2 regions of the Brevibacterium sp. K11IcPPYGO002 genome follow, and region 1 is predicted to be linked to the other one. Evidence: riboswitches for the same ligand, from Rfam matches in the RefSeq annotation. Region 1 holds a riboswitch; the other holds the start of a gene.

Evidence for each region. A riboswitch is a leader RNA that binds a small molecule or an ion and turns the genes downstream of it on or off. The one in region 1 is predicted to bind thiamine pyrophosphate.
Region 2: it holds a riboswitch for thiamine pyrophosphate, as region 1 does, so the genes downstream of both, QYM46_RS14345 (hydroxyethylthiazole kinase) here and QYM46_RS05450 (ECF transporter S component) in region 1, are expected to answer to the same signal.

Annotation. Positions count from the first base shown of each region.
Region 1 is NZ_CP131929.1:1,217,068-1,221,426, forward strand. Features, by position in the region: gene QYM46_RS05440 (energy-coupling factor transporter transmembrane component T family protein) at 1-538, opposite strand, end outside; gene QYM46_RS05445 (ABC transporter ATP-binding protein) at 549-2,081, opposite strand; gene QYM46_RS05450 (ECF transporter S component) at 2,081-2,707, opposite strand; TPP riboswitch at 2,730-2,838, opposite strand; gene QYM46_RS05455 (FN3 domain-containing metallophosphoesterase family protein) at 2,985-4,359, shown strand, end outside.
Region 2 is NZ_CP131929.1:3,117,796-3,122,154, forward strand. Features, by position in the region: gene thiD (bifunctional hydroxymethylpyrimidine kinase/phosphomethylpyrimidine kinase) at 1-208, opposite strand, end outside; gene thiE (thiamine phosphate synthase) at 205-963, opposite strand; gene QYM46_RS14345 (hydroxyethylthiazole kinase) at 960-1,889, opposite strand; TPP riboswitch at 1,877-2,010, opposite strand; gene QYM46_RS14350 (DUF3800 domain-containing protein) at 2,271-3,164, shown strand; gene QYM46_RS14355 (winged helix-turn-helix transcriptional regulator) at 3,198-3,662, opposite strand; gene QYM46_RS14360 (SRPBCC family protein) at 3,776-4,285, shown strand.

The DNA.
Region 1 (4,359 bases):
CCTGCCACTCACTGACCAACAGTCCGAGCAGACGAGAGGCCGCGAGAACCGAGACCACGACGACCTCTGGCAGCCGCAGGTGCTGAATGAGCGCATCGGCGAGGTCACGCGGATCGATCGTCGATGCGAGCACGATGAGCGGGATCGCCAAGGCGAGGGCGCGGACGAAGATCGCCGCAGCCGCGGCCAGGGACCCTGTGGTGAACAGGACGGGGCCGAAGTCGACGACCACATCCCCGGTCTTCTCCGCCAACAGAGCCGTGCCCCAAGCGGCGAGCAGAGCGCCGGCGGGCAGGAACCACAGCCGCTTGGCCGCCGCCACCAGATCGAGTCCCGTCGCCGGCAGCGCCAGCACTGCTGCCAGCAGCACCACCCCCGCAGAGACCGGATCGATGCTCAGCAGCGCCCCGACCATGAGAATGAGCGCGACTGCGATCTTCGTCAGCGGATTGCACCGAGCCAAAGCGGTGGAACGCACCACGGGGATGAGCTGCCCCGGATCTTCTACGGCGGCCTCGGGTGCGGGGAGAGAATGCATATCGAGACTGTCACTCACCGCTATCACCCGCCTTGACATGCGAATCCGACTCATTGTCGCCGACTCGTGCAGCGCTGCTGCGGTCGCCGAGCTCGAGGAGATCGGCGCCGATGGCCTCGAGGAGCGCCAGATCGTGGCTGACCGCGACCACCGCGGAGCCGTGTTCCAAAGCATCGAGGAACATCTCCACCAACCCCGCCCACGTCAGCGCATCCTGACCGAAGGTCGGCTCATCGACGATGAGCACCCGGGGCCGGGGAGCCAGCATCGCCGCCACCGACAGGCGTCGCTTCTCCCCACCGGAGAGACTCTGCGGATGAGCCTGCGCCAACCCGACGAGCCCGAGCCCCTCAAGAAGCTCATCCACCCGTGCCTGCGACTCGGCGGCAGACCACCCTGCCAGCCGGGGACCCAGTTCGAGTTCGGCCGCCACGCTCGAAGTGAGGAACTGGTGGGCTGGTTCCTGGAAGACCATGCCGATGCGCGCCGCCAACTGCTTCGACGGCCACGCGAACGGTCGGGGTCGTTTGGCTCCTTCCCGCAGGGCCGCCTCGGCGAAGACCTGCCCGGAGAATTCGGGCAGCAGGCCGGCCAAGGTCAGGGCCGTGGTTGATTTGCCTGCCCCGTTGGCGCCGACGATTCCGAGCGCCTGACCGGCGCTCAGTCTCAGGTCCAAGCCGGTCGCGGCGGGGGTGGCCATGCGCGGTCGAGCAACACTGAGCCGATCTGTGCGCAGCAGAACCTCGCCGAGGCGGCCCGACGTCCCACCGCTTCCTGCGGCCCCGCCTCGGCGCGGGGTGGGGGAGTCCTGCGGAATCCAGATGCCGCAGCCGATGAGCGTTTCGGTCAGGTCCGGATCGGAGAAGATCCGCTCGGGCGGACCTTGGGCGACGATCCCGTCACGGCCGAGTACGACGACACGGTCGACGTGCTCGATCCACAGCTCGACCCGGTGTTCGACGACGAGCATGGTCGCCTGTGTCTCGGCCTGCACGGTGAGCACGGCATCGCGGACCTCGGTCGCCGAGGCGGGATCGATATTGGCGGTCGGTTCGTCGAGGACGATGACCTCCGGGGCCATCGCATGGATCCCGGCCAGAGCCAGCCGCTGCTTCTGCCCGCCGGACAGAGCGGCACTCGGATGCTCCGGGGCCAGATCGAGTCCCAAGGCCTGCAGAGATCTGGGAACCTGAGCCTCGATGACCGCGGCCGGGAGTCCGAGGTTCTCCATCCCGAACGCCACATCATCACCGATGCGGGAGAAGATCACCTGCGAATCGGGATCTTGGAGGACCAGCCCGGTGCATCCTCGGCGAGGATCCGGTTTCTCACCGCCGACGAGGAGTTCACCGGTGGCCTCACCCGATTCCTCGGGCAGGACACCGGCGACGGCGTGGAGGAACGTCGATTTCCCGGCTCCGGAGGCGCCGAGCAGCAGCACCTTCTCTCCGGCCGCGATCTCCAGGTCGAGCGGACCGACCGCCGGTGCCTCACGGTCGGTGTGCGTCCATGAGAAGCCCGCGGCCGTGATCGGCAGCGCCATCAGCGACGGCCGGAGGCGAAGGAGCTCAGAGCCCCGGTGGCCGCGATCGCCCGGTAGGCGTACCACGCGCCGATCCCGGAGATGACGAGGCCGGAGATGATCGCACAGACCGCGTAGATCGCCTGGAAGCCGAACTGCCATTCGGCGTTGTACATGATGTTCTCGCTCACGGCCATGAACGCCGCGGCCAGCACGCCCGAAGCGGCGGTGACCCACAGGGTGAAGCGTTTGTAGCCGAAAGCGGCGAAGACGAGTTCGGCACCGAGGCCCTGCAGCAGTCCCGAGAGCAGAACGGTCGCCCCGAAGTGGGAGCCGAGCACGGCTTCGACGATGGCGGCGATGAGTTCGCACAGGAGCGCGGCACCGGGTTTGCGGATGATGGCACCGGCCAGCGGACCGGCCAGCACCCAGAGACCGGCGATGAGGCCGATCGACGGCGGGAATGCCTGGAAGGCGAGTTCGAGAACCTTCCAGCTCAGCGCGAGAACCCAGAAGACGAGTCCCACCGCGATGCCGAGCACGGCGGTGGTGACATAGTCGACGACCCGCCACTGCTTGGATTTCGGCGCCGCGGTGAAGGCCCGCGCGCGGGCGGGGGTGGTGGTCGGCGCGGTGGTTTCCGGCATTGTGCCTCCTCATATCAAGGAGGGGTGAAGAGTCTCGACTTCCTTCGGCGGTACTGACCGCATCAGGTTCGAGGGTCTGCAGCTTCTTCTGCACTCTCAGCGCCCCTGACGGCGCTCCCCTGTCGTAGCCACCACTGTACAACAGGTGAGCGAAGCAGCGACCGGGAGCGGAAGCGACGCGGAGGCCGGGATCCGTCATCGACGATTCACCTCCCGTTCCCTGTCTCGTCGACGGGCCTCGAACGACCAGACACTACTGATCGGTAGGAATGGGCGGGTGAACACTCAACGACTCAAGCGACCACTCAGTGCCCTGTCCGCCGCCACCCTGCTCGCCGCTCTGGTGGCGGCCCCGGTGCCCGTGCGCGCCGAACCATCTCTCGGCTCGGGCGGACCGAGTGCGACCGCGAGCCAGGACCCGACGGACACGCCCGCCGAGGCGGATGCGGGGAGTGAGGCGATCACCGACGCGGTGCTGCAGGTCGGGGCCGACTCGACGACGCGCAACCTCTCGTGGATGAGTGAGAGCTCCGGCGGGGGAGAGGTCCGGTGGGCACCGGTGAGTGAACTCGAGGGGGGTGAACTTCCCGCCGACGCGGCAGCGGCTGAGACCACGGACTCCGGTCTCGCCACCGACCTCAAACGCCACTACAACCACGCGAGCATGACCGACCTGGAACCCGACACCGACTACGCCTACCAGGTCGGCAGCGACGAGGACGGGTTCACCGAGGTGCAGCGGTTCACCACGGGATCGTCCGGAGGAGATGACGAATTCCTCGTCTTCGGCGACCCCCAGGTCGGCGCCGGAGGCGGAGATCCCGACGACGCGGCCGGTTGGGACCGGACCCTGTCCTCGGCAGTGGCCACCGCCGACGACCCGAGCTTCTTCTACTCGCTGGGAGACCAGGTCAACTCCGCCGGCAACCAGGAGCAGTATGCTCAATACCTGGCACCGGAAGCGACCCGCACGATCCCGCAGGCGACGACGATCGGCAACCACGATGTGTCTTCGAAAGCCTACGAGCAGCACTTCAACCGACCCAATGTGAGCCAGGACCACGGCGGTGGCGGCGTCATCACCTCCGGCGGCGACTACTGGTTCATCGAAGATGGAGTCCTGTTCCTCAACATCAACTCGAACAGCCCGGACGTGGATGCCCACGCCGAGTTCATCGACGAGGTCGTCGCCGAGCACGGAGACCAGGCACGCTGGACTGTTCTCGGGTTCCACCACTCGATCTATTCGACGGCAACCCATTGGGACGACATCGACGTCAAACGGCTGCGGAAGGCGATCCCTCCGGTCGCGGCCCGCAATGACATCGACCTCGTCGTCTCCGGCCATGACCACATCTTCAACCGCACCTTCCTCATGGACGGCGAAGGCAAGCGAGTGGAAGGGTCGGAAGCGGGAGCCGAGGAAGAGAAGGAAGACGGGCAGACGCTCTACCTCACGCTGACCTCCTCGTCAGGGTCGAAGTTCTATGACTACGTTCCCGGCCTCGACTGGGAAGGCAAGAGCGTCCACAACGACGTGCCCGCTTTCACCCGGGTTCGAGTCAGCGACGAAGCGCTGCGAGCGACGACCTATGAGGTGCCGGCAGGCGGGGCACCCGCCGATGGTGAGCGCGCGGAAGCTCAGGCCGCAT
Region 2 (4,359 bases), 1.9 Mb from region 1:
GCACGGAATCGAACTGGTCGGCGACGAAATCGACGTCGATCGGATAGACGCGCGACACCCCGTGCGTGTTCTGCGCAACGAGGGCGGTGATGACGGTCGTGCCCATGGTCTTCCGCGCGGTGAAGGTCTTGAGGTCGGCGTGGATTCCGGCGCCGCCGGAGGGGTCGGTGCCGGCGATGGACAAGGTGATCGGCGGGCGGGTCGTCACTGGTCGCTCCCGGTGAAAGCGGCCAGCAGCTCTTCGGCCGCCGACTTCGGATCGTCGGCCAGGCAGATCGCCGAGACCACACAGATTCCGATCAGTCCACGTCCGTGCAGGTCGGGGGCGCGGTCGGCGGTGATGCCGCCGATGGCGACGGCGGGGAGGCCGGCTTCTGCCGCCAATTCGCCGAGGCGGTCCGGTCCGATGCCGACGGGGGCGTCGGCTTTCGTGGAGGTGTCATAGACCGGTCCGATGCCGACGAGATCGACGACTCCGGAGTTGCGGCCGGCGGCGAATTCGTCGCTGTTCGCGGCCGAGAGACCGATGAGCGGTGCCGCACCCAGGGCGGCGCGCACCTCGGCGACGGTGGTGTCAGTTTGGCCGACGTGGATGTGCACGTTCTCGCCTTCGTCGATGAGGCGGCGGGCCACCTCGACGCGGTCGTTGAGGACGACGGGGACCGTGCGGTCGGTGTCGCGGGTGGCGGCGTCGACTGCGGCGATGACCTGGCGGGTGAGCGAGTAGAAGGCTGCATCGTCGATGTCTTTGTCGCGGACCTGGACGATGCCCACTCCCCCGTCGACGGCGGCCTGCACGGTCTCGGCGACGGTGCGGCCGGCGGCTTCGCATTGCGCGGAGTCGGTGACGAGGCAGAGGCGCGTGTCGATTCCGGCGAAGCGGTCGGTTGCGTCTACTCGGTCGTTCACGGTCGCGCTGTCGTCGGCCGAGTTGTCAGCGATGTGGGCGGATCCGGCGGTCATGCCTGGACGCCTTTGCCGGCGGTTTCATTCGCAGAAGTGAGCGTGTCGAGGCTGATTCTCGCCTGTGCGAGTCGGTCGCCGTCGACGGCATGGAGCGCATCGAGGAAGTTCACCGAGTAGCTGCCGGGTCCCTTCGCGCCATCGGCGGCGAGTTCTCCTGCGACCGCGAAGTGGGAGTGGGCGGCGACGACGGCTTCGAATCTCGCCGAGGCGGCCCCACCGTTCGCGTTACCGTCCGCGGCGTTGATTGCTGAGACGTCGGCGTCGGGGTCCGCCAGTCCCGCCCGGGCGGAAGCCAGGTAAGCGACGGTGACGGCGCCGAGTGAGCACCCGGTGCCGATGACGAGCGGCATGAACTCATGTCCGCCGGAGACGCGGGCGACGTGGTCGGCGCCGTCGATATGGGCGACGACGGCATCGGTGGGTCCGGAGACGGCGACGATGGCACCGGTTTCTCGGGACAGCTTTGCGGCGGCGGGAAGGACGGCGTCGACTTCATCGGTGGAGTCCACTCCACGACCGCCGAGTCCCACACCGGCGAGTGCGGCGATCTCGGAGGCATTGCCGCGGATGGCGGTGGGGTGATCGGCAGCGGCGCGGCGGATGCGGGAGGTGCGGAAGTCAACGGCGCCGACGCTCACGGGGTCGAGGACCCAGGGCTTGCCGGCGGCGTTGGCGACGTCGATGGCGGCATCGGCTGCGAGCAGCTGGTGGTTCGAGGCGGTTCCGAAGTTGACGAGAACTCCGCTGGCGATTCCGGCGAACTGTCCGGCATCGGCCTCATGGTCGAGCATCGCCGGGGAGGCGCCGACGGCCAGGAGCACGTTCGCGCTGAACTGCTGCACGACGGTGTTCGTGATGCACTGGATGAGTGGATTGCTTGCGCGCAGTCGCGCATTCGCAGAACGCAGGTCGAAGTCAACCATGACGATCCCTTCGCTAGTATGGCCCAGATCAGGTTCGATGGGTGTTCTCTCAGCCTCGGTGTCCTCCGTGCGCAGCGTCTCGGTGCGAACGGATCCTCATGAGGCACCCCATGTCATTGGCTTCGACTGTATCAGCCTGTCCGGACACGGGCGACTTCCACAGTCACAAGGTCAAGCCGGGGAATGAGCGCCGATCCACGTTGTGCGCCATGCTGGCCGTTGAGTCTCCGTGCAAGACTGATTGCGCGGACCTCGGTGCTGTGAGATTATTGAAGTGGTAGCAAGGAGTTCACCTCCTAGAGCGCCAAGTCGCAAGCCCACGTCTCAGACGTGGGTTTTTGCGTTGGGCCTCGTGTCAGAGCCGCTAGGTAAAGTTTGCCCATGCTGCTCGCCTATATCGATGAGATCGGTGAACCCGGCCCTTACGTCGCCAAAGACCACCCGAGATTCAACACTAATCCCGTCTTCGGCTATGCAGGCTTCGTCATTCCCGAAAGCTCGGCTCGGAGATTCGGTCAGATCTTCACAGCAGAGAAGCGACGCGTCTTTGCCAGCGAGCTTCGGGGCGTGGAGAACCCGGGCCGCTGGGAGCGAAAGGGCTCAGATATCTTCACCCCAGACGCTTGGCGAAGTTACGGTGAGCAGATCCGTGTCTTTCGCGGACTGATCAACAGGCTCGCAGAACTGAGCGGACGCGTCTTCTTCTATGCCGAACAGAAGGAGGTCGGCACCAGGAAGCAGGTGCGACTCTCCGATGAGCAACGCGAAGCTTCAGCTATGCGAGAGTCGGTCAATCGTCTCTGTCGTCACGCGGACAATTGCGGCGAGAATCTACTGATGCTGATGGACCAGATCAATGAGAAGCAACGGGCTGCAAGAGTAGCGACGATATACGCACACATATTCTCGCGTGCCCAAGAATTCAGGGAAATGAATGCTGCCATTGAGCCGCCCATGCACATCGACAGTGCTCTCAGCTCCAATATTCAGCTTGCCAATTGGATATCAGCATCTGTCAGCCGAGCCATCGACTACCAACTCGAACGCGAATCAAAGTACGACTGGGTACCTCAGGCTCTCGGCAGCCACATGCACCATCGCATCACATACGAATCCAAGCTTCGCCTCTGGCAGAGTTCGCTGGGCGATCTGAACAACTTCGACGTATTCAAAGCAGAGAGGCCTTACCCGGATGGATTGCACACCGGGCCTATGAGTCCAGAAGATCTCGCGAAACTGCAAAAGGTCAAGCACGCTACTGTCAAACGAAAATAGTCCAAGTTCAGCTCCGCACTCCGCTGTGATGCCCTACTTCTGCCGGTGCGCCCATTTCTCGTCGGGCATTCCCGGCCCTTTGGAGACGGTGACGATGTCAGGCTGCTGACCACAGGAGTCACAGCGAATCGAGTTGTGCACTTCGCCTTCACAGTCGTCGTGTCGGTAGATGATCGGCCTCCCGTTCGGCGCTTCCCAGCGATCTCCCCATTCGGTGAACGCAATGAGCACGCCTTTGAGATCATGTCCCTTGTCGGTGAGCACGTACTCGACTCCGGATGGATTCGGCTGCCGAGTCATGACTCCGGCATCGACGAAGCCGTCGAGCCGCTTGGTGAGGATGTTGGTCGCCACTCCCAATCGCTTCTGGAAGTCGCCGAAGCGAGTGACCCCGGCGAAGAGCGCGTTTCTGATGATCAGCAGGCTCCAGCGTTCGCCTACGATCTCCAAGGTCCGCGCGATCGAACACACTTCATCGTCATACGTTCTGCCCAACATAGAAGAGAGTCTACCTATTCACTTGCATGACGAAAGCATAGTGGGATGATCGATCCATCGACTTGCATGACGCAAGTTGAGAGAATGACATACAACGGCAAAGGAGCCTGACAATGTCTGCACACAATCCCACTGCTCTTCCCGACACCGAATCATCATCGGACTTCACCTTCAGCTATGAGGTCACGCAATCACCACACGCAGTCTTCGATGCGGTGACGAATGTGCGCGGCTGGTGGTCGCAGCGCATCGACGGGGCGCCCGACCGCCTCGGCGAATTCGTCTACACGGTGCCGCAGATCCACACCACCCGCGCCGAGATCATCGAGCTGGTTCCCTCGGAACGGGTCGTCTGGAGAATCCTGGACAACCAGTTCGGAACCTCACCCGACGAGATCGATGAGTGGGCCGGGACGACCGTGCGCTTCGACATCGAGCCCACGGTGTCAGGCATTCGGCTGACATTCACCCATGTGGGCTTGACCCCGGCGCTGGCCTGCTATGACGGATGCGCTCGAGGATGGACACGCCACGCCCACGACAGCCTGCACCAGCTCATCACGACGGGAGTGGGCAACCCGATCACTCCGGCGATCGAGGCCGAACTGATCTCCGAGCCGTGACTTTCAGAACCTCGTATCTCGTCAGCACCGACCGCTCGACTTAACGTCGCTGTATCAAGCTGTGCATTGCGCGC